DNA from 2 places in the Bacillus sp. UNCCL81 genome. Region 2 is predicted to be linked to the other one. Evidence: a T-box and tRNA genes for the amino acid it is inferred to sense, from the RefSeq annotation. Region 2 holds a T-box; the other holds one or more tRNA genes.
The links. A T-box is a leader RNA that pairs with one kind of tRNA and senses whether it is charged. The one in region 2 lies ahead of ileS (isoleucine--tRNA ligase), so its partner is inferred to be a tRNA-Ile.

Region 1: it encodes a tRNA-Ile, which carries the amino acid that the T-box ahead of ileS (isoleucine--tRNA ligase) is inferred to sense. The anticodon was not compared.

The regions. Positions count from the first base shown of each region.
Region 1 covers NZ_FOMF01000007.1:247,614-256,779, reverse strand. Annotated here, with positions in the region: partial or broken rRNA gene rrf (5S ribosomal RNA) at 1-81, shown strand, start outside; tRNA gene BM319_RS16970 (tRNA-Val) at 87-162, shown strand; tRNA gene BM319_RS16965 (tRNA-Thr) at 166-238, shown strand; tRNA gene BM319_RS16960 (tRNA-Lys) at 247-322, shown strand; tRNA gene BM319_RS16955 (tRNA-Leu) at 344-426, shown strand; tRNA gene BM319_RS16950 (tRNA-Gly) at 456-530, shown strand; tRNA gene BM319_RS16945 (tRNA-Leu) at 539-625, shown strand; tRNA gene BM319_RS16940 (tRNA-Arg) at 636-712, shown strand; tRNA gene BM319_RS16935 (tRNA-Pro) at 737-813, shown strand; tRNA gene BM319_RS16930 (tRNA-Ala) at 824-896, shown strand; tRNA gene BM319_RS16925 (tRNA-Met) at 925-998, shown strand; tRNA gene BM319_RS16920 (tRNA-Ile) at 1,008-1,084, shown strand; tRNA gene BM319_RS16915 (tRNA-Ser) at 1,093-1,185, shown strand; tRNA gene BM319_RS16910 (tRNA-Met) at 1,238-1,314, shown strand; tRNA gene BM319_RS16905 (tRNA-Asp) at 1,318-1,393, shown strand; tRNA gene BM319_RS16900 (tRNA-Phe) at 1,402-1,477, shown strand; tRNA gene BM319_RS16895 (tRNA-Thr) at 1,527-1,599, shown strand; tRNA gene BM319_RS16890 (tRNA-His) at 1,609-1,684, shown strand; tRNA gene BM319_RS16885 (tRNA-Gly) at 1,691-1,761, shown strand; tRNA gene BM319_RS16880 (tRNA-Ile) at 1,778-1,854, shown strand; tRNA gene BM319_RS16875 (tRNA-Asn) at 1,876-1,950, shown strand; tRNA gene BM319_RS16870 (tRNA-Ser) at 1,957-2,047, shown strand; tRNA gene BM319_RS16865 (tRNA-Glu) at 2,059-2,130, shown strand; gene BM319_RS16860 (bifunctional transcriptional activator/DNA repair enzyme AdaA) at 2,577-3,131, shown strand; gene BM319_RS16855 (DMT family transporter) at 3,128-4,027, shown strand; gene glgB (1,4-alpha-glucan branching protein GlgB) at 4,702-6,630, shown strand; gene BM319_RS16845 (glucose-1-phosphate adenylyltransferase) at 6,578-7,705, shown strand; gene BM319_RS16840 (GlgC family sugar phosphate nucleotidyltransferase) at 7,754-8,773, shown strand; gene glgA (glycogen synthase GlgA) at 8,767-9,166, shown strand, end outside.
Region 2 covers NZ_FOMF01000003.1:401,915-411,080, forward strand. Annotated here, with positions in the region: gene sigE (RNA polymerase sporulation sigma factor SigE) at 1-95, shown strand, start outside; gene sigG (RNA polymerase sporulation sigma factor SigG) at 366-1,145, shown strand; gene BM319_RS07775 (YlmC/YmxH family sporulation protein) at 1,517-1,798, shown strand; gene pgeF (peptidoglycan editing factor PgeF) at 2,037-2,861, shown strand; gene BM319_RS07785 (YggS family pyridoxal phosphate-dependent enzyme) at 2,866-3,540, shown strand; gene BM319_RS07790 (cell division protein SepF) at 3,546-4,052, shown strand; gene BM319_RS07795 (YggT family protein) at 4,057-4,317, shown strand; gene BM319_RS07800 (YlmH family RNA-binding protein) at 4,385-5,158, shown strand; gene BM319_RS07805 (DivIVA domain-containing protein) at 5,248-5,736, shown strand; T-box leader at 5,791-6,012, shown strand; gene ileS (isoleucine--tRNA ligase) at 6,209-8,965, shown strand; gene BM319_RS07815 (hypothetical protein) at 9,102-9,166, shown strand, end outside.

The sequences.
Region 1 (9,166 bases), on a different contig from region 2:
CATACCGAACACGGCAGTTAAGCTCTTCAGCGTCGATGGTAGTTGGGGGTTTCCCCCTGTGAGAGTAGAACGTCGCTTGGTTTGATGGAGGATTAGCTCAGCTGGGAGAGCACCTGCCTTACAAGCAGGGGGTCGGCGGTTCGAGCCCGTCATCCTCCACCATATGCCGACTTAGCTCAATTGGTAGAGCAACTGACTTGTAATCAGTAGGTTGGGGGTTCAAGTCCTCTAGTCGGCACTCTTTATGAGCCATTAGCTCAGTAGGTAGAGCATCTGACTTTTAATCAGAGGGTCGAAGGTTCGAATCCTTCATGGCTCACCATTTTCTAAAAAGAAAATATTTGCGGGTGTGGCGGAATTGGCAGACGCGCTAGACTTAGGATCTAGTACTTCGGTGTGGGGGTTCGAGTCCCTTCACCCGCACCATTTAAATTTATAAGTTATAAGCAGTATACGCGGAAGTAGTTCAGTGGTAGAATACAACCTTGCCAAGGTTGGGGTCGCGGGTTCGAGCCCCGTCTTCCGCTCCACATATGCTGCCGGGGTGGTGGAATGGCAGACACACAGGACTTAAAATCCTGCGGGGGTTGACCCCGTGCCGGTTCGAGTCCGGCCCTCGGTACCATTTATAATATGCGCCCGTAGCTCAATTGGATAGAGCGTTTGACTACGGATCAAAAGGTTATGGGTTCGAGTCCTTTCGGGCGCGCCATATTATTTCACCTGTAATTCTGAACGGGAAGTGGCTCAGCTTGGTAGAGCACCTGGTTTGGGACCAGGGGGTCGCAGGTTCAAATCCTGTCTTCCCGACCATTTAAAACATGGGGCCTTAGCTCAGCTGGGAGAGCGCCTGCCTTGCACGCAGGAGGTCAGCGGTTCGATCCCGCTAGGCTCCACTTGAAGAAACTTAAATTAACTTATTATGGCGGTGTAGCTCAGCTGGCTAGAGCGTACGGTTCATACCCGTGAGGTCGTGGGTTCGACTCCCTCCGCCGCTACTTATTTAAGGACCTTTAGCTCAGCTGGTTAGAGCAGACGGCTCATAACCGTCCGGTCGTAGGTTCGAGTCCTACAAGGTCCACCACTTATAATGGAGTAATACCCAAGTCTGGCTGAAGGGATCGGTCTTGAAAACCGACAGGGGTGTAACAGCCCGCGGGGGTTCGAATCCCTCTTACTCCTCCATTTTTATTAAAGTTTATATTAATGGAACTATATTAAATAGTATCCACATTATCGCGGGGTGGAGCAGTCTGGTAGCTCGTCGGGCTCATAACCCGAAGGTCGCAGGTTCAAATCCTGTCCCCGCAACCAAATGGTCCCGTGGTGTAGCGGTTAACATGCCTGCCTGTCACGCAGGAGATCGCCGGTTCGATCCCGGTCGGGACCGCCATTTAAGATGGCTCGGTAGCTCAGTCGGTAGAGCAGAGGACTGAAAATCCTCGTGTCGGCGGTTCGATTCCGTCCCGAGCCACCATCTTAAATAAATATAAGTAAATAAAACAAAGTGATATAGATAATAAAATGCCGACTTAGCTCAATTGGTAGAGCAACTGACTTGTAATCAGTAGGTTGGGGGTTCAAGTCCTCTAGTCGGCACTCTTTATGGCGGTCGTGGCGAAGTGGTTAACGCATCGGATTGTGGTTCCGACACTCGTGGGTTCGATTCCCATCGGTCGCCCCATATTTTGCGGGTGTAGTTTAATGGTAAAATAGAAGCCTTCCAAGCTTCGGTCGTGGGTTCGATTCCCATCACCCGCTTTTTATAAAATTTAATGGGCCTATAGCTCAGCTGGTTAGAGCGCACGCCTGATAAGCGTGAGGTCGATGGTTCGAGTCCATTTAGGCCCACCATTAATTTTTATAATTAGTTTTTCCGCAGTAGCTCAGTGGTAGAGCACTCGGCTGTTAACCGAGTGGTCGTAGGTTCGAACCCTACCTGCGGAGCCATATGATAGAGAAGTACCCAAGTGGCTCAAGGGGCGCCCCTGCTAAGGGTGTAGATCGGGTAACCGGTGCGAGGGTTCGAATCCCTTCTTCTCTGCCATATTTTTTTTTGGCCCGTTGGTCAAGCGGTTAAGACACCGCCCTTTCACGGCGGTAACACGGGTTCGAGTCCCGTACGGGTCATATCTAAAGCTCAGTTATTTGTGATAACACAGGTAACTGAGTTTTTTATTTGTCTTTTTTAGGACTTTATTGAAAGATCTTTAATTGAGTATAGCTTTCTTCATTATATTAAAGTGTTCTTCTTTCATTTTAAAATGTACAAGGAATTATCTCTCATAGATGCAATATGTTCGCTGTCACTTTTACAAATAAAGTAATAGAAACAGCATATTGTAGTCATAGCTCTCCATGGTTTCACTATTCCTCTTTTCCGTTAATCTTCATTCGGGCCACATATCCTTATTTTTCAATACTAATATTCTTTTCACTCATTTTAAATCCAAACATCATCAGATGGTCTATTAACTACTATTATCCTTCTTCCATAGAAATTAGAAAGCAAGAAATTGAAAGCAAGCGCAATATCTTAGTGTTAAAATGTGAATAGCTAAAGATGAGGTGATTAAATGAACGGATTAAATAATCAGGTCATGTGGGATGCAGTTGAATCATGCGATGAAAAGTATGATGGAATGTTTATTTATGCAGTTAAGTCCACTGGAATCTGTTGTAAACCTTCGTGTAAGTCAAGAACCCCTTTAAAAGAAAATGTGTCATATTATCCGTCATTTTCTTTGGCAATTAAAGATGGGTACCGTCCATGTAAAAGATGTCGTCCTGATTTACTTCACTCAAATGAGGAGGATATTATTTTATCTGCCAAACATTTTATTGAAAAAGAATATCGAAATAGCTTAACATTGGATCGGTTAGCAATTGAAGTTGGAGTAAGTAAGTTTCATTTGCAAAGATTATTTAAAAAATCCACAGGTTTATCGCCGTTAGAATACGCAACTAGGTTAAGAATGATAGAAGCTTTGAGATTATTACGAGATACTGAGAAAACCATAACTGAAATAGCGCATAATCTTGGTTATAAAGGCTCGGCACATTTTTCAAGCATGTTTCGTCATCATTTTAATTACACTCCAACTACATTCAGAAAGGGGTTAAATAAATGAAGTTAAAAGATGGAATAGCTTTATTGAGCCTAGCTGCATTATGGGGAGCTTCATTTTTATTTATTAGGATAGCTTCACCTGTTTTTGGACCAATTTTAACAATACAGGGAAGAGTTATAATTGCTGCGTTTGCACTGGTACTATATTTGGTTATTACTAAAAAGTCATTACACTTTAAAAAGAGATGGAGACAATATTTAATAATAGGGGCATTAAATGCGGCAATACCATTTACATTAATTGCTACATCAGCATTACATTTGCCAGCTTCAATGTCATCAATTCTAAACTCTTTGACGCCATTATTTACAGCGCTGGTTGTTTTTGTATGGACGAAAGAAAAGTTGAGTATTCGTAAGTTGATTGGAATAATAGTGGGTTTAATAGGAGTGATCTTGTTAGTAGGTTGGAGTTCGATACCGTTTACTTATGATGTTAAAATAGCAATTGGACTAGCAGTTTTGTCGACTATTTCATATGGGATTGCAGGTGTGTATGCTAAGAAAGCTTTTGATAGGGTACCACCACTTTCACTTGCAGCTGGTCAACAAATTGGTGCTGCAATTATACTTTTACCTTTTACATTTCTAAATTTCACTGCATCTACAGAAAAAGTTTCAGGAGTTGCTATATTGGCAGTTCTAGGATTAGCATTATTTTGTACTGCTATAGCCTATTTATTGTACTTTTATCTTATCGAAAGTGTTGGACCTACCAAAACATTAAGTGTTACTTTTCTAATTCCTGTGTTTGGAATAATCTGGGGAGTTCTTATTTTGAAAGAACATATTACATTAGGGATGTTGTTCGGTTTTCTTGTCATCTTATGTGGTGTATTCCTGATTTCGGATATTCGTTTACGAGTAATCACATCAAATAAGCGAATGCAAGTCTAATAAGCTTTTAAATACTAAGACAAAAAAGGATTTTCGTAATAACGAAGATCCTTTTTACTATATTACGATTGTTATTTTAGTGAGCTAAAAATAAGTCCAACCAAAGAGGGTAGCACAACTAGGGAAATTATGATATTGACACAAACCTTAGTAACTTTGAAGTGATCCTTTTCTACATGTATTTCAATAATTTTTGTTGAATTTCCTAAAACGTAAGTAAGTTAATATTTAATGCCACAATTTATTACCGCATAAAGAGTAGATTCGTTTTTAAGTTTATTTTTACTTTTGCATCTGTAATTTGATAGTCGTTTCTAAAAATTTTTCAAAAAAAAATTCTCCCCTTTAGTTCGACATTTTTCTACAATTCTTTTTTAATATAAAGTTTATATGTAATAAAAGTGTAAATTATGTATGAAATTTTATGATAAATCAAAAAATTACAAATTAAGACAAGGGGTTTTGTAAATGCGTTGTATAATTATACGGTGATATTCGTTCGACAAATTCGACATTTTTACGACAAACGCAATAATGACAACGGTTTCATGAATGGTTATTCATTTTCTGAAAAAAGTTTTTGAATTTTTTTTGCATAAAAACAAGGTGAATATATATATTTGTAGAATATTAAGAGATAGAAGAATTTAAGAGATTGTAATGAGGTGAGGATGTTGCTTTTGACACGGCCAACTGAGTTTGATGTGCATTTATTCCATGAGGGAAGTTTATTCCATAGCCATGAATGCTTTGGGGCACATGTTGTAAAAAATGGGAATAAAGTGGGAACTACTTTTACAGTGTGGGCTCCACATGCGAAAGCTGTCTCAGTTGTTGGGGACTTTAATAAGTGGAATGGTTCTGAACATAAAATGGAAAAGTTGAACGATCAAGGGATTTGGACGATATCTATCCCCAATATTGGTCATGGGACGATATACAAATATGAAATTTCAACCAAGCGTGGTGAAGTTTTATTAAAAAGTGATCCTTTTGCTTTCTTTAGTGAGCTAAGACCAAGCACAGCTTCGATCGTTTATGATCTTTCGGGCTATAAATGGAAAGATGCAAAATATCGTAAGCAAAAATTTAAAAAGTCAGTTTATGAAGAACCAGTTTTAATTTATGAGGTACATTTAGGTTCTTGGAAAAAGAAGGAAAACGGTGATTTTTACACTTATGCAGAACTAGCGACAGAACTAATTCCATATGTAAAAGATCATGGTTTTACACATATCGAAATATTACCATTAGTTGAACATCCATATGATCGTTCTTGGGGGTATCAAGGAGTAGGATATTTTTCATCTACTAGTCGATATGGAAATCCTCATGAGCTAATGAGCTTTATTGACGAATGCCACCAAAACGGATTAGGAGTCATTATGGATTGGGTGCCTGGTCATTTTTGTAAGGATTCTCATGGATTATACATGTTTGATGGTGAACCGACATATGAATATGAAGGTTATGATGCCAGAGAAAATGAAGTATGGGGTACAGCGAATTTTGATTTATCAAAACCAGAGGTAAAATCATTTCTTATTTCAAACGCTCTATATTGGATGGAATATTTTCATATTGATGGTTTCCGAGTAGACGCTGTTGCAAATATTTTATATTGGAAAAATAGAAATGAAGAGAATCCTTTTGCAACTCAGTTTTTAAGTAAATTAAATGAAGCGGTATTTGAACATGATCCACAAGTATTAATGATAGCTGAAGATTCTACTGATTGGCCATTAGTTACTGCACCTACATACGAAGGTGGATTAGGTTTTAATTTTAAGTGGAATATGGGTTGGATGAATGATGTTTTGACTTATATGGAGACTCACCCAACACAAAGAAAGCATCATCATAATAAGATGACTTTCTCGTTTTTATATGCCTTCTCAGAAAATTTTGTTTTACCTTTTTCACATGATGAAGTAGTACATGGTAAGAAATCTTTGTTAAATAAAATGCCAGGTACATATGAGGAAAAGTTTGCTCAATTAAGGGTACTATTTGGCTATTATTTATCTCATCCAGGTAAAAAGCTTTTATTTATGGGTAGTGAATTTGGGCAATTTGATGAGTGGAAGGATTTAGAGCAAGTTGATTGGATGATAAAAGATTATGAATATCATTCCAAGATGAACAAATATTTTAAAGAATTATTATCGATTTATAAAAAAAATAAATCACTTTATGAAGTTGATAATCATTGGGATGGATTTTCATGGATTGATGCAAATAATGCAGATCAGAGTGTATTTTCATTTATCCGTAAAGGAAAAAACAAAGAGGATTATGTCATCGTAATCTGTAATTTTAGAGAGATTTCTTATGACACATATCGAATTGGAGTACCTGCAAAGCATCGATATAAAGAATTGCTCTCAAGTGACTATGTACAATTTGGTGGCGATAGTAAAATAAATCGTTCTGCCATTGAATCAGAAGAAATACCATTTCATGGTTTACCATACAGTATTGAAATAGCATTACCTGCCTTTAGTTTTACAATCATTCGTCCAGTCAAAATGCGAAAGGGGATTAGCAGCAATGGTTCAGAAAAAATGCGTAGCAATGTTACTAGCAGGGGGAAAAGGGAGTAGATTGAGTTCTTTAACAAAAGAACTAGCAAAACCAGCCGTAGCTTTTGGAGGTAAATATCGAATAATAGATTTTACTTTAAGTAATTGCACAAATTCAGGTATTGATACTGTTGGGGTGTTAACTCAATATCAACCACTTGTACTAAACTCATATATTGGTATAGGAAGTGCATGGGATTTAGATCGCTTAAATGGTGGGGTAACTGTTTTGCCACCATATTCAGAAGCATCTGGAGTTAAATGGTATACAGGTACTGCAAGTGCAATTTATCAAAATTTAAATTATATAAAGCAATATCAGCCTGAATATGTTTTGATTCTTTCAGGTGATCATATTTATAAGATGGACTATAGTAAAATGCTAGACTATCACATTGAAAAAGAGGCAGATGTATCGATTTCAGTTATCGAAGTTCCGATTGATGAAGCTAGCCGTTTCGGAATTATGAATACAAATGATGAAATGGATATTATTGAATTTGAAGAAAAACCTCAATATCCAAAGAGTAATTTAGCATCAATGGGAATTTATATTTTTAAATGGAATGTTTTAAAAGAGTTTTTAGAGATGGATGATCGTAATCCAGAATCAAGTAATGACTTTGGTAAAGACGTTATTCCGCTTTTATTAGAAGAAAAGAAAAAAGTAGTTGCTTATCCTTTCAAAGGTTATTGGAAAGATGTTGGTACAGTAAAAAGCTTATGGGAAGCAAATATGGATTTGTTAAATGAAGATAGCGAACTAAATATTTATGACCGTGATTGGCGCATATATTCAGTTAATCCAAATCAACCACCACAATACATTGCACCTACAGCAATCGTTGAAGACTCTCTAATTAATGAGGGGTGTGTTGTTGAAGGTTTTATATCACATTCTGTCTTATTCCAAGGTGTAACAATAGGAGAAGGCAGTATGATAAAAGATTCTGTCGTTATGCCAGGTTGCGTTATTGGAAAAGATGTACGAATTGAAAGTGCTGTAGTAGCTCCTGGAATGGTGATTCCTGATGGAAGCCTTTTAGGTCCTGAGAAAGATTATGAAGAGGTAATTCTAGTTACAAGCGGAGAATAAGAGGTGGCTCATTCCTCAAATAGAAAAATAGATTGAGAGGGTTATTTGATGAAACATACTATGCTAGGAATAATTGAGGCGTCAACACATTTTGAATCTTTAAAGCCGTTAACACAGCATCGACCATTAGCAACACTTCCTTATGCAGGTCGATATCGTTTAATCGATTTTATGTTAAGTAATATGGTGAACTCTGGTATTACGAGTGTCGCTGTATTTCCTGATCAACCTTATCGATCAATTATTGATCACTTAGGCTCCGGTAAACATTGGGACTTAAATCGTAAAAAGGATGGACTATTTATTTTTACGCCAGAACCAACTGATGGAGCTTTTGGTACATTCGATTTTATCGAAAAGCATATTCAATTTTTACAACGTTCTACTCAAAAGTATGTAGTAGTAGCAAATACTTATACGATTTGCTCAGTGGATTTTAGACCAGTTTTAAAGAGACATATCGAAACAGATGCACAAATTACTGAGTTAAAGCAGTTCAGTAAATCTTTAAATATCTATATCCTCGAAAAAGAGTTATTGTTAAAGCTTTTTGAAAACTTCCACGAAAAAGGCTATGAAACAATTATGGACGTTGTACGCGATCAAAATAATGAGGTTGAACTAAGTGCGTATGAAATACCTCAACAAGTTTCAATCATTCAAACAATTGAGGATTATTTCGAGCAAAGTATGAAATTATTAAATCCTGAGATATGGAATCAATTATTCTTAAAATCTTATCCTGTCTTTACTAAGGTTAAAGATGAGCCACCAACAAAATATTCAAAAGAAGCAATTGTCAAAAATTCAATTGTAGCTAATGGATGTGAAATTGAGGGAACGGTTGAAAATAGTATTATTTCAAGAGCTGTGAAAATTGGAAAAAATACAATTATTCGAAATTGTGTTGTTATGCAAAAATCAAACATTGGAGATAATTGTATATTAGATGGCGTTATATTAGATAAAGATGTTCGAATAGAAGATGGTGTTGAAATAAAAGGAAGCTTAAGTGAGCCTGTAGTGCTTCAAAAAGGTTCAGTCCAAGGAGCGTTGATTCAGTGGTAAATGTTTTATATATTGTTTCAGAATGTGTACCGTTTGTTAAATCGGGAGGGCTTGCAGATGTTGCAGGCGCTCTCCCTAAGTATTTAAATAAACTAAATACGAATGTAAGAGTAATGCTTCCATTCTACTCGTTAATTCCCGCTAAATATAGAGAAGAAGCTAAGCTAGTAAAAGAGCTTTCTATAAATCTAGGCTGGAGAAAACAGTATTGTGGTTTATTTGAATTGAAATTAGAAGGAACAACTTATTATTTTATTGATAACGAGTACTATTTCAATCGAGACAAGTTGTATGGTCATTTTGATGATGGAGAGCGTTTTGCATTCTTTTCTCTAGCTGCAATTGAATGTATTAAAGAATTAGACTTTAAACCTGATGTTATTCACTGTCATG
Region 2 (9,166 bases):
TAGCTGATATGCTTGGAATATCGCAATCATATATATCCCGATTAGAAAAACGTATTATTAAAAGACTTCGAAAAGAGTTTAATAAAATGGTTTAAACTATAAGAACCGATTAGATTTGAGTTTTTCAAATACTAATCGGTTTTTTCTATGTCTGAAGGGGATCCAAATGATTTTAAAAAATATTTTTATTAATCTTAGATCCTAAATTTTATTTATTTGGCCTAGAAAATCCTAGATTTCCTCCAATTTTCCAGGCTTTTTTACTACTGAATTTATTATTTTTGTATACTTTATTTTGTGCATAAATTTTCCACCGAAGGAGATACTTACCTATAGTACAGCAACTCCAAGTAGGAGGGAACATCATGACACGAAACAAAGTAGAAATATGCGGTGTAGATACATCAAAGCTTCCAGTTTTAAAGAATGATGAGATGCGTAAGTTATTTCATGCAATGCAAAGCGGTGATCGAAGCGCAAGAGAAACAATCGTAAACGGTAATTTACGACTTGTTCTAAGTGTTATTCAGCGTTTCAATAATCGCGGAGAATTTGTGGATGACTTATTTCAAGTCGGCTGCATAGGCCTTATGAAGTCTATTGATAATTTTGATTTAAGCCAAAATGTAAAATTTTCGACGTATGCTGTACCTATGATTATTGGTGAAATAAGAAGATATTTAAGGGATAATAACCCGATAAGAGTGTCTAGATCATTAAGAGACATCGCTTATAAAGCATTACAAGTTAGAGAGCGATTATTAGCAGAGAATTCAAAGGAACCAACTCCTGTTCAAATCGCAGAAGTACTAGGCGTAACACATGAAGAAATCGTTTTTGCATTAGATGCAATTCAAGACCCAGTTTCGTTATTTGAACCGATATATAACGATGGCGGAGATCCAATCTTTGTAATGGATCAGCTAAGCGATGATAAAAATAAGGACGAGCAATGGGTTGAAGAACTAGCACTACGCGAAGGAATGAAACGACTAAACGATCGAGAAAAAATGATCATTAGCAAAAGATTCTTCCAAGGAAAAACACAAATGGAAGTTGCCGAAGAAATCGGAATCTCCCAAGCGCAAGTATCCAGGCTAGAAAAATCAGCAATAAAACAAATGAATAAAAATATACAGGGCTAACGAAAAGCGGAGGCGACTGTCCAGCTCCGACAAGCATAAGACGATTTCTGGTAAAGGTTTGCTTTTTAACCTTTACCGGAAATTGGCTTATGACCTCGAGGAGCTAGAAATCGTATATAGAGCCTGACTTCAATACCTGTATAATGAATTACATATTATAATGAATGAAATTTAAAAGACAAACAACTATATAACTAAATAATCCAATAACTACTAAAAAGTTAGTTAAACTGGAAGAATGAAAATACGATATTAATGTGTTAGACAATGGATGAGCATCGAACAACCTTGTCTAACACATTTTTATTTGAATTTTATCATGATGTTTGGCCCTTACTTCATATATTTTATAAAAAGGATGGTGAAGTAAAATGGCCAGAATTTCAGATTTTCAAGTTAAAGATGTTGTAAATGTTGCCGATGGAAAGAAATTAGGCAATATTGTTGATTTAGATATTGATCAATCAAATGGTAAAATCACTTCGATTATTTTAACAAAGCCAGGGAAGGGATTAAATTTTTTTAGTAAAGAAGAGGAAATGACAATTTATTGGAATGATATTGTGAAAATAGGTGAAGATGTTATATTGGTAAAATATCGTTCATCTGTGGATTTAGATGAAAACCAAGCTAGTCCAGTTAAATACACATAAAAAACTTGTTGACTGATGAGTTTCTAGTAGATTGGGGCGTAGTTGCAATTTTACTTTATTCCTAAAATTGATACCACGTCGAATGCGATTCCTTGCAGCTAATTTTATTTTCGAAAGTGAAAAAAATAAGTGTGTTTTGTCAAAAATAATCAAAAATGTGAAATCTATGGTAAAATATAGGAAACCATAACTGGTTTACATATATTTACTAAATTAGTTTCTGTGAGGTCTTATAAATATGAAAGAGAGCTTCATTCAATCGACTGAAAGTACTTTTATGATTCAACCTTGGGAAGACTCATACAAACATTTAGTTGCAGGATTTACAACAAAAAATGATGGAGTTAGCCAAGGTTGTTTCACTTCTTTTAATCTTGGATTACATGTAAATGACTCGAAGGATATTGTAGTAGAAAATAGAGAACTCCTTGCGAGTAAATTAGAGTTTTCAAAGACGAAATGGGTTTGTTCAGAACAAGTTCATGGGAATAATGTGGTGAAAGTAACAAAAAAAGATTGTGGCAAAGGTGTTACTGATTACGAAACTAGCATCGAGACAACAGATGGTTTTTATACGAATGAGGAAAATATATTATTAACTTCTTGTTATGCAGATTGTGTTCCGTTGTATTTCCTTGAACCAACAAGTAAATTTATTGGTTTAGCTCATGCAGGTTGGAAAGGTACTGTTCAAAACATTGGCGGACGTTTAATCGAAAAATTGGTGAAAGAAGAAAACGTACAACTTAAAAATATCCAAGTTGCAATCGGGCCAGCAATTGGTGATTGTTGTTATGAAGTGGATGATTTTGTGATGAATAAGGTAGATGATGCTTTTGAACACAAGATTCCTAATAATATTTTAACCACTTTACAAAATGGGAAATTCAAATTGAATTTAAAAGAAGCAAACAAACAATTACTCATTAGATCGGGTATTAGTGAAGAAAATATAATAATGACAAATTATTGTACAAGTTGTAACCCGAGCCTATTTTTTTCTCACCGTAGGGATGGTGGGAAAACAGGAAGAATGATGAGTTATATTGGTTGGAGGAATTAGCATCATGACTGTCAAACAAAATTATGAACGTATTAGTGAACAAATTAATGGAGCCAAAGTAAGAGCAAATCGAGATGATGATGTCACTCTAATAGCTGTTACTAAACAAGTATCCACTGAAGTGGCTAAAGAAGTTTTAGCTGAAGGTATACTTCAATTAGGTGAAAACCGTTTTGAAGGACTAAAGGAAAAACAAGATCACATTAAAAGTGATGTTATCTGGCATTTTATTGGTTCACTTCAAACTAGAAAAGTAAAAGATGTCATACATAGAATAGATTACTTACATTCTTTAGATCGACTATCCTTAGCAGAAGAGATACAAAAACGAGCAGCAGAACCATTAAAATGTTTCCTACAGGTCAATGTATCTGGAGAAGACTCAAAGCATGGCATAGATCCAAATGATGTAATCGAATTTGCTAGACAACTTTCAGAATTTGATAAAGTACAAGTTGTTGGGTTAATGACTATGGCACCCTTCACGGAGGATGTAACGATCATTCGAAATAGCTTCAAAGGATTAAAGGAATTACAAGAAAAAGTAAAAGAGCTACAGATTGCAAATATTCCATGTTCTGAATTATCAATGGGTATGTCTAATGATTTTGAGATAGCAATAGAAGAAGGTGCTACATTCATAAGAATAGGTACTGATTTAGTAGGAAAGGGAAGGTAGAGAAGATGAGTATTATTGGGAAAGTTAGAAACTTTTTTGCAATGGAAGATGAGTATGAAGATGATTATGAATACGAAGAGCAACAACATCAGCAACAACATCAGCAACAAAAACAATATCAACAACAGCATCAACAACAACAATTTTCTAAACATGTAAATGAAGAAATTAACCAAGAGAGAAATGCATCAAAGCAAAAATTAGTAAGTATACCAGGAGGAGCTTCTTTGTCGTCAAAAGTTGTATTAGCGCAGCCGCGTGAATATGCAGAAGCACAGGATGTTGCAGACCATTTAAAAGCAAAAAAAGCAGTTGTGATCAATTTACAACAAATGCAAATCGATCAAGCTAAGCGCTTTGTTGACTTCTTAAGTGGTACAGTTTATGCAATAAGTGGAGATATAAAAAAAATTGGTACAAATACGTTTATTTGTACACCTGATAATATTGATATTTCTGGAACGATTACAGATATGTTATTTGAGGAAGACAATTCCATTAAAAGGTGGTAATTAAATGGATTTACTTTTTTATATTTTATACAAATTAATCTCATACTATAGAATCGTCATCGTAATTCATATCATTTTATCTTGGTTCCCTCAAATAAGGCAATCAGGCTTCGGTCGCTTAATTGGTAGGATATCAGAACCATATTTAGAGCCGTTCCGTCGAATTGTTCCGTCAATTGGTATGTTTGATTTTTCACCTATTATTGCATTATTTGCATTAGAATTTGCTGGAATTGGTATTTTAAATATTTCTCGTTTCTTTTAAAGAGAGAATCTAACAGGTTCTCTTTTTTAATTAATATTGAAGATTGATGAAAAAGAGGATTGCATTAATGAGTATTTATGATCATTTTCGAAAAGAAGAGCATGTTTTCGTAGACAAGGTTCTCAGCTGGAAGGAACAAGCAATTGAACGCTATTCTATTAAGTTGACAGATTTTCTTGATTTAAGAGAACAAATGATTATGCAATCAATTATCGGTAATCAAGGGGAGTGTTTTGTCGCTTTTTTTGGTGGTCGCGGGGATTGTGAACGAAAGCGTGCAATTATTTACCCGAGTTTCTATACACCAGTTGAAGAGGATTATTCTTTGGTTGCATTTGATTTAGTTTATGCAACTAAATTTCACACCTTATCTCATCGACAAGTATTGGGAACATTAATGTCATTAGGAATCACAAGAGCAAAATTTGGTGATATTTTAATTAAAAATGATATGATCCAACTAATTGTTGCTGATGAAATAGCAAGTTTTGTAGAAAGTAACTTAATTTCTGTAGGAAAATCGCCAATTAAATTAAAGAGAATTTCATTTAAAGAATTGATTGAATCAGATGATGTTTGGCAAACTAATAATGGGACTGTATCATCACTAAGATTAGATGTCTTATTAAGTGAATTCTATAATATATCGAGACAAAAAGCCCAAAGCTTAATTAAAACTGAACACGTTAAGATAAATCAGCGAGTTATTGATTCTACTTCATTTTTATGTGAAGAAGGAGATTTATTCTCTGTCAAAGGTTTTGGTAGAGGAATGTTAATGTCAATTGATGGCTTATCAAAAAAAGAAAAATGGCGGATAAACTACGGTGTTAAAAAATAGTCAGAAATTGTAGAAGGAAAAACGTAGAAACTGTCGAAAATTTATTATAACCTATAAATAAAGAACATACATACATGGAGGTGGCTTAATTGCCTTTAACACCACTTGATATTCATAATAAAGAATTTGGTAAAAGTTTTCGTGGCTATGACGAAGATGACGTTAACGAGTTTTTAGATCAAGTCATTAAAGATTATGAATTAGTTATTCGTGAGAAGAAACAATTAGAAGAGCAAATTCTTGATATGAAAGAAAGATTAAAGCATTTTTCTACTATAGAAGAAACTTTAAATAAGTCAATTTTGATTGCGCAAGAAGCTGCTGAAGATGTAAAAGGTAGTGCCCAAAAAGAAGCTAAATTGATTATTAAAGAAGCGGAGAAAAATGCTGATCGCATTATCAATGAAGCTTTAATTAAATCTAGAAAAGTTACAATGGAATTTGAAGAGCTTAAGAAACAATCCAAAGTTTTCCGAACACGTTTAAGAATGGCAATCGAAACTCAATTAGAAATGCTAGGGCATGAAGATTGGGATCATATTTTAGATGATAAAGAAACAGAAGAAATCGCAAACTAGTCCATAAGTCTTGACGATTTGTAAAGTTTTAAATATAATTTATTAGATATTAATAGTAAATCGGTGACAGGGAAGAGTACTTCTATAAAACTAGGTAGCGAGTCAAGGATAGTGTAAGCTTGATATAGAAAATAGAAGGAAAATCACCCTAGAGTGCTTTTCTGAAATGAGTAGGAAAAGACGTTTCATTCACGTTAAGAATGCTAAGTGGACAGTAAATTTATGAAATTTATTGTCAATTAGGGTGGTACCACGGGAACCTTTCTCGTCCCTTTTTTGGGATGAGGAAGGTTTTTTGCGTCTTACACGATTTATTATACATAATAGACAACTCCACTAATAAAAGGCTTGTAAGATGGATACAATGCGTTAATGTGGAATTTAAAAAATGTAAAGTAAGCTGCCATAGAGCAGTTGGACTTGCCTAAAAGGCTAACTTTAGATCAATCAAGTTTAAAATGGAGGAAAGCAAATGGAGTACAAAGATACGTTACTTATGCCAAAAACTGAATTTCCTATGAGAGGAAATTTACCTCAACGTGAGCCACAAATTCAAGAAGAGTGGAACAAAAAAGATATTTATGCAACTGTTCAAAAACATAACGAAGGAAAACCGTCATTTATATTACATGATGGACCACCTTATGCAAATGGTGACCTTCATATGGGACATGCACTTAATAAAGTTTTAAAGGATTTCATTGTTCGTTTTTATAATATGAATGGATACCGTTCTCCTTACGTTCCAGGTTGGGATACTCACGGTTTACCGATTGAACAAGCATTAGCAAATAAAAAAGTAAATCGTAAAGAAATGTCAGTAGCAGAATTCCGTAAACTATGTGAAGAATATGCTTACGAGCAAGTAGAGCGTCAAAAAGAACAATTTAAACGTTTAGGAATTTTAGGTGATTGGGACCGACCATATATCACACTTGAAAAAGAATATGAAGCTGAACAAATTAAAGTATTCGGTAAAATGGCTACTAAGGGATTAATCTATAAAGGTCTTAAACCAGTCTATTGGTCTCCATCTAGTGAATCTGCGCTTGCTGAAGCGGAAATCGAGTACCAAGACAAGCGTTCAGCATCAATCTATGTTGCATTTGCAGTTGAAAATGGGAAAGACGTTCTAAACGGTGGAGAGAAATTCATTATTTGGACGACAACTCCATGGACGATCCCGGCTAACTTAGCTGTATGTTTACATCCTGACTTAAGCTATGATGTAGTATCTGTAAATAGTGACAAGTTCGTAGTTGCTAGTGAGCTAAGAGAATCTGTCGCAAATGAACTAGGTTGGGAAGGTGCAGTAGTTGATAAGACTTTTAATGGTTCTGAACTTGAAGGAATCATTTGTAAGCATCCATTGTATGATCGCCAGTCAGTTGTTATTTTAGGTGATCATGTAACGACTGACGCTGGAACAGGTTGTGTTCATACTGCACCAGGTCATGGTGAAGATGACTTCCGTGTAGGTCAACAATATGGATTAGAAGTGCTTTGTCCAGTAGATGAAAAAGGTGTTCTAACAAAAGAAGCTCCTGGTTTTGAAGGTTTATTTTATGATGAAGCTAATAAAGAAATTACAAAAGCATTAGAAGAAAAAGGTGCTTTATTAAAATTACAATTTATTACACACTCTTATCCACATGACTGGAGAACGAAAAAACCAATTATCTTCCGAGCAACTGCACAATGGTTTGCATCAATTGAAGCAATTCGTGAGCAATTAATGCAAGCTGTTCAAGATACTAAGTGGTTCCCAGCTTGGGGGGAAACTCGACTATTTAACATGGTTCGTGATCGTGGAGATTGGTGTATCTCACGTCAACGAGTTTGGGGAGTTCCAATTCCAGTATTTTATGCTGAAGACGGAGAAGCAATTATTACAGAAGAAACAATTGAACATGTTTCGAACTTATTTAAAGAGCATGGTTCAAATATTTGGTTTGAAAAAGAAGCAAAAGAATTATTACCTGAAGGATTTACACATCCTGGTTCACCAAATGGTAACTTCACTAAAGAGAAAGATATCATGGATGTTTGGTTTGATAGTGGTTCATCACACCAAGCAGTATTAAACACTCGTGAGGAATTATCTTTCCCTGCTGATATTTACTTAGAAGGTTCTGACCAATACCGTGGTTGGTTTAACTCTTCATTAAGTACAAGCGTTGCTGTAACTGGTCAAGCTCCTTATAAAGCTGTAGTAAGCCATGGCTTCGTTTTAGATGGTGAAGGTCGCAAGATGAGTAAATCAATCGGAAACATCGTTCTACCATCAAAAATTATGAATCAATATGGTTCGGATATTTTACGTCTATGGGTAGCTTCTGTAGATTATCAATCAGATGTTCGTATCTCTGACGCATTAATGAAACAAGTTGCTGAAGTATACCGTAAAATCCGTAATACGTTCCGTTTCTTACTAGGAAACCTAGACGGATTTAACGCAGAACAAGATGCTTTAAAATATGAAGAGCTACGCGAATTAGATCAATACATGCTAGTTAAATTAAACAATGTGGTTAAAACAGTTCGTGAATCGTACGAGAAATATGAATTTGCAAATGTTTACCACACAATTCAAAACTTCTGTACAACTGAATTAAGTTCTTTCTATTTTGATTTATCAAAAGATATTTTATATATCGAGCCAAAAACGAATAAAGATCGTTTAGCAATTCAAACAGTATTACATGAGTCATTACAAGCTCTAACTCGTTTAGTAGCTCCAATTTTACCTCATACAGCTGAAGAAGTTTGGTCACATATGGCAGGAACTACTGTTGATAGTATTTTCTTAACTGAAATGCCAGATGTTAAAGATTTCGGCGATACTCAAAGCTTAGAGGCTAAGTGGGAAAAATTCATGGATTTACGTGATGACGTATTAAAAGCACTTGAAGTTGCACGTAATGAAAAAGTAATCGGTAAATCTCTAACTGCAGCAGTGAAAATCTATCCTAATGCAGAAGTAGCAGAACTACTAAATTCGATTAATGAAGACTTCAAACAATTATTAATTGTTTCTCAAGTAGAAATTGCTAGTAGCGATGAGCAAGCTCCTGAAACAGCGCAAAAATTTGATACATTAAGTATCGAAGTAACACCTGCAACAGGGGAAACTTGTGAACGATGCTGGGTTGTTACAGAAGAAGTTGGTAAAGATGAAGCACATCCAACACTTTGCTTACGTTGTGCAAGTGTTGTAAAAGATATTTAATGAATGTGAAGAACTAAATTAGAGGGCCGAAAGATTAAACTTTCGGCTCTTTTTAATACAAAATTGTAAATAAGGTTGTATTGGTGTATGGTATGTATAAGCGGTACTAAAATAAAAAATAAGAGGGATTTTTACCATGAATTATGTGAATAATCCAAATTGGGCTAAGTTAACTGATTTAATGAAGAAGCGAGTGGAATT